2 regions of the Citrobacter sp. Igbk 17 genome follow, and region 1 is predicted to be linked to the other one. Evidence: riboswitches for the same ligand, from Rfam matches in the RefSeq annotation. Region 1 holds a riboswitch; the other holds the start of a gene.
What was found. A riboswitch is a leader RNA that binds a small molecule or an ion and turns the genes downstream of it on or off. The one in region 1 is predicted to bind cobalamin.
Positions count from the first base shown of each region.

Region 2: another riboswitch for cobalamin. It lies ahead of btuB (TonB-dependent vitamin B12 receptor BtuB); the one in region 1 lies ahead of NNO08_RS16400 (cobyrinate a,c-diamide synthase).

Region 1 covers NZ_JANEWI010000029.1:1,061-4,197, reverse strand. Annotated here, with positions in the region: gene cbiB (adenosylcobinamide-phosphate synthase CbiB) at 1-67, opposite strand, end outside; gene NNO08_RS16400 (cobyrinate a,c-diamide synthase) at 64-1,443, opposite strand; cobalamin riboswitch at 1,532-1,706, opposite strand; gene pocR (transcriptional regulator PocR) at 2,039-2,950, opposite strand.
Region 2 covers NZ_JANEWI010000011.1:1,522-4,658, forward strand. Annotated here, with positions in the region: gene btuB (TonB-dependent vitamin B12 receptor BtuB) at 1-1,567, opposite strand, end outside; cobalamin riboswitch at 1,632-1,828, opposite strand; gene trmA (tRNA (uridine(54)-C5)-methyltransferase TrmA) at 1,944-3,044, shown strand; gene NNO08_RS08760 (YijD family membrane protein) at 3,127-3,137, opposite strand, start outside.

The DNA.
Region 1 (3,137 bases):
GCCAGTTCTGCGGATCGCCAATGATAAAATCCAGCAGCCAGGCAACGCACCATGCAAGTATCGTCATAGCGCGTTCCTCGCAGCGGCCAGCCAGTGATTGAGCATTTCGGGGCGCTGGGCAAAATGAACGTGCAGGTAGCTGGCGAAGGTATTTCCGACCTGCCATCCGCCTGACCAGGCCTGCAGCGTTTTGCCATCACGCACCTTGCGGCAACTCATTACCGCCGGAGTTTCAGGGGTAAAATCGGAATAGTGGAATTCATGCCCGCGCAGGACTTCACCGGCCGTTGCCAGCAATGTTTGCTGTGTGGCTTGCGCCTCGCAGTAACCAAACCGGGTCAGCCGTTTGCCCATTTTGCTGTGCCCCGGAATGATATCTACCATTTGCCAGCGATCGCCGTTGCTGTCCTCCAGCGAGCTACCGAGATACATCAACCCTCCGCACTCTGCATAAATAGCGACGCCACGCTGATGTGCCGCTCGCAATTGCTCCAGCATGGTGACATTACGGGCCAGGGCCGCAGCATGCAGTTCCGGATACCCACCGCCTAACCAGATCATCTGGCAGTCCGGTAAACAGGTATCGTGCAGCGGGCTAAAACGAACAATGTTGAGGCCCGTACGCGCCAGTAACGTAATGTTATCCGGATAATAAAAGTTGAACGCCTCGTCATCAGCAATGGCCAGCGTTAACCCTGCGCCTGCGTCTGCAGCAGGCAGGGCGGGCCATTCACCAACAGGAAGGTTGTCTGACGCACTTAAGGCCAGCAGCGCGTCGATATCCAGCGTCTGTTCCAGCATCGCGGCAAAATCCTGCCACGGCTGCTGGTTGATAACTGACTCACGAGCGGTAACCAGCCCCAAATGACGCTCAGGGAGCGCGACGCCCTCCATGCGAGGAACATAGCCCAATACAGGCACGGAGCAATAACGCTCAATCGCAACTTTGAGTAGCTGGTAATGTGTTTCGCTGTTGACCCGATTAACAATCACGCCTGCAATGTTCAGACTGGGATCAAAATGCTGGAATCCCATCACCGTGGCGGCTATCGAAGTGGAAACCGCCTTACCGTCAACCAGCAAGATGACCGGGCAGCCCAACTGTTTCGCCATCGCCGCAGTACTGCAGTAATCAGGGTCTGTGCCATAGCCGTCATATAACCCCATAACGCCTTCGATAACGGCAATATCCGCGTGCCGCATCTGCTCGCAAAATAAGGCATTCAGTGTAGAGGTGGGTAGCATGAAGCTATCAAGATTGCGGGAAGCCGTACCACATACCGCGGTGTGCCAGCCAGTATCAAGGTAATCAGGACCGACTTTGCATGGCTGGACGCGTAAACCGCGCTTTTTCATCAGGCTCAACAAGCCCAGCGTTACCGTGGTTTTGCCACAGCCGCTACCGGTACCTGCAAGAACAAATGCGTGAAAACTGGCCGCCATACCCTGATCCTGTTCAGGGTGGTAGGGGTGTATAGATACCCAGTCTCTCGACTGTATGCATCTGCGCAACCCACTTCCCACCGAAGTTGTTGGTAGTCACCGACAGGCAGGTCTTCTGGCTTAGCGTCGTCCTCGCCCGTCCTTCCCAATCTTGCGATCAGTGGTCTATACGGGGTCGTCAGCATCACAGCAGCGGGGGCTGCGGGGGATTCTCACCCCCTTCCCTACCACAAATGTGGCAAACCTGTCAGTTCAAGAGCCGATTTAATTTGGCTCTGTGTCTTGAGGCAAATTCACGACCTCATGACAATAATTCAATTTAATATCTTGCCGGGTACATTCAACCAATGTTATGGCCTCAACCCGTTTATTCATATGTTCATTTTTTGAATGAAAGCGTCATTAAAGAATAAAGAAAGTCTTTCACACAGACACTGTATCTCATCACAAAAATAAAAACTGGTGCAGTTTATCCTTCAAATACCATTATTTTGTTGCGCTATGACAATTTATTGACTGCTGTAGTTATTTTTCATTTTATAATGACTGACATAGCATACGATATCAAAAATCGGCAATAGCAAATTATTGCTATTTAAGCTGTCTCTTCAGATGAGATGACATTTATTTGCTGACGGAAAGCCTGCGGCGTAACCTGGTACGTTTGACGGAAAACTTTGCAAAAATAACTGGTTTGTGAGAAGCCTAAATTTCGCGCGATACTGGCAATGCTCCAGTCGCTATGACAAAGTAACTCTTTGGCACTCGCCATTCGCTGTTGATTTACCCATGCGTTAAATCCTATCCCCTGATATTTTTTGAACAATTTGCTGAAATAGTAAGGGCTGAGATAAACATGAGAGGCAACATCTTCCAGACGAAGCTCGTCCGATAAATGCGCATCAATATAACGCAAGGCTTTCTTCATTTTACTGTCATGAGGGTTCGGACTACGATTAGCCCGCACCGGCTCTGACTGTTGCGGATTGTCTTTAATTACGACGAAATTCAGTTGTTTTTTAAGACAATTTTCTACAATGAGCTTTAGCAAATCAGCAGAGGCAATAACCCGCGAATAGTCCATTTCCGGTACATTACGAAATTCACTCACCAGTTCGGGATCGGCTTGCCAACGGTCGTCCACGTTCAGAATATCCACCAGCCCCACGTCATTACTTAAGCGCACCTGACCACATAAGACAAACCCTACCAGATGTCCCGCAATGACCAGCGGAATGGAGAAGTCGGTAAGTCCGGCATGGCAGCGATAAATGCAAGGTTGATCGGATTTTGAAGCTTCCAGTCCCCCACAGCGATCGCTCATACGACATCGCGTACTATGTTGAGGATGCTGGCGCATCAACTGGCAAAAAGGGGTGAAATTAAAAAGCTCAGAAATTTCATCACCGTGAATATTGACAACCACAACAGCCAGACTGGTGGCCTGCGCAAAATCCTGTGCGATTTTATTAATGAGTTCTGAGTTCAGGGCACTCGCAGAAATCATGATAAAACCTCTCAGTTAATTTATTGTTATAAATAAAACATATTATTTACATCCGCTTTCATCTCGCTATCCAAAGCAATGATAAAAGGCGTATTCGAACATAACAAAAGTCTCCCATTCTTGGGAGACTTTTTAAGCGGTTCAGGAAACCTGATCACGAAAACAGTTATTACATTTCAAAAATAAA
Region 2 (3,137 bases), on a different contig from region 1:
CCTGCTGTTTAGAACGACGAGCCAGTGGCTCGTTGGTAATCGCATTACGCGAATCTACGTAGTCGTAGCTAAGCGTATGCGCCAACGGCCCGGTGTCGAAGTTTGCAGTCGCTTCGATACCTTTAATACGCGCTTTGCCTTCGTTGTAGTACTTCTGAGTGTGGGTGTTGTAGTCGATCATGTCATCGATATCGTTGCGATACCCTGACACGCGCCAGTTAACACCTGATGTTAACCCTTCAAACGCCCCTTCCCACTGCTTACTCTCTTCGGGGTCAAGGTTTGCATTGCCGTAATAGCCATGCAACTGCCCCAGATTTGGCGCTTTGTAAGATGTGCCATAGGAGGCAATGAAACGATAGCCTTCGATAAACTCCCATCCAGCACTGGTTTGCCATGTACCATGGCGACCAAACTCGGAGTTATCATCACTACGTGCCGCACCTTCGAAGGTGAAGTCACCAAGCTGCTGCAATCCCGTCAAATAGAGGCCAGTATTACGTTGGTCGTAACCGTCCGTAACATACCCAGTGCCAGGCTCCGTGGTTTGCTTTTGCCAGTCCACGCCTGCACCAATGTTACCGTGGCCAACAACTATGCTGTTTGACCACTGAACATTATATTGCTTCATATCATCCAGCGTGGCCGAGGAATCATAGCGGCCATAGTTCGGATCATAGTTGTAGTCTTTACTGTGGCTGTAGCTCGAAACCAGTTGTGACTGAATAAGCTCGCCATTAAAACGTAACCCAGCGTCCCAGCTCTGGCTATAAAGCTGTCGGGTATCAAGTAGTGCAGAGCCAGGAGAATAATACGAGTCATAATCTGTGCGGTTATCATAACCATAACCACGAACGAACCCGCTCCATGTCTCGGAGAAGTTGTGCTCCAGTGCGCCATACAGCGTCTTGCTTAAGAAACCGTCTTTATCCGGTTGAGCCTGTGCACCAGTGCTACCGTAGGCCACGACATCGAAGCCTTTGGTGTAGGCATAATCGCCCATCAACGTGACACGCGTATTTTCGCCAAGCTGTTGCTGGGTTGAGATATCGTAATTCTGATACCCATTGCTTCCCACGCCGGCGGTCAGTTCCGTCCCTGGTTTTTCGCGCGTAGTAATGATATTCACCACACCGCCAATCGCATCCGAACCATATATAGCGGAACGCGGCCCGCGGATATACTCAATACGTTGCACCAGCGATACCGGGAACTGGCTAAGATCGGCTGAGCCGCTAACTCCCGCTAAATTAAGACGCACACCATCTATCAACACCAGAACATGGCTGGCGTTAGTGCCGCGAATAAAAATAGACGAGTTTTGCCCCATACCGCCGCTTTGCGCGATATCAACACCAGGCAAACGACGTAGTACATCGTTTACCGAGGTAGATTGCCAGCGATCAATGTCCTGACGTGTAACGACGGTGATGGGTGCAAGTACTGCGCTTAGGGGCTGCTGAAAACGGTTGGCAGTGACGACGAGAGTATCTGGGCTAGCATCCTGCGCCCAACCAGAAGATGCCGCGACGGAAAGCGCCGTCAACAGCAACGATTTTTTAATCATTGTAAAGCATCCACAATATAAGAAGGATGCCGCAGGTCCACCGATAGTACGCGATAGTGAAAACCAGATGCGACGTTAGCCGGCAGGTCTTCGGGCTTGGAAGGTTATTCAGGATACCGAATAAAAAGAAATGAAGACTTCCCACCCACAGGCAGTGTCTGCTTTACGCTCTCATTTCACCTTTCCTTACCGCTGCGCGTCAGCTCCAGATTCACACTGGATTCCCTTTTAACTCACAGGACCGGAAAACGGATGCTACAGTTTGTTACAACCTACTGTCCAGACCGGATATCACAATATCGGAAATCATCAATAACTGGACATCTGATGAGCAATCCCTACAATCCCCGCGTACTTTTATTTTTCAGGACGCATCATGACCCCCGAACACCTTCCGACAGAACAGTACGACGCACAGTTAGCTGAAAAAGTGGTGCGTCTGCAGAGCTTAATGACGCCATTTTATGCACAGGCTCCGGAAGTGTTCCGCTCACCGGTTAGCCATTACCGTATGCGTGCCGAGTTCCGTCTGTGGCATGACGGGGATGACCTGTACCACATCATGTTCGACAGCCAAACGAAAAAACGTATTCGCGTCGACAGCTTTCCGGCGGCCAGCGAGCTTATCAATACGCTGATGGCGGCAATGATTGAAGGTGTACGCAACAACCACATCCTGCGTCACAAACTGTTCCAGATTGATTACCTCACCACCCTGAGCGGTCAGGCGGTGGTATCCATGCTGTACCATAAAAAACTGGATAATGAGTGGCGCCAGGAAGCCGAAGTGCTGCGGGATGCGCTGCGGGCGCAAAACCTGAATGTGCACCTGATCGGCCGGGCGACCAAAACTAAAATCGAGTTGGATCAGGATTATATCGACGAACGTTTACCGGTCGCGGGCAAAGAGATTATCTACCGCCAGGTTGAGAACAGTTTCACGCAACCGAATGCTGCAATGAACATTCAGATGCTGGAATGGGCGATTGATGTCACCAAAGATTCAAAGGGCGATCTGCTGGAGCTGTACTGCGGTAATGGCAACTTTTCATTAGCGCTGGCACAGAACTTCAACCGCGTACTGGCCACCGAAATCGCCAAGCCGTCCGTTGCTGCAGCCCAGTACAACATCGCCGCTAACCATATTGATAATGTACAAATTATCCGTATGGCAGCCGAAGAGTTTACGCAGGCAATGAACGGTGTTCGCGAATTCAACCGGTTGCAGGGGATTGATCTGAAGAGTTATCAGTGCGAGACCATTTTCGTTGACCCACCGCGCAGCGGTCTGGACAGCGAAACGGAAAAAATGGTGCAGGCGTATCCGCGTATTCTGTACATCTCCTGCAACCCGGAGACACTGTGTAAGAACCTGGAAACATTAAGCCAGACGCACAATGTTTCACGTCTGGCGCTGTTCGATCAGTTCCCGTATACGCACCATATGGAGTGCGGCGTACTGTTAACGAAGAAGTAAGACTGAACGGAGGCCGGATAAGCACTTCCGGTTCAGATTGCCGGATGGCGGCTTTGCCTTATCCGGCCTACAGCTATAACTGTTACTCCGCGA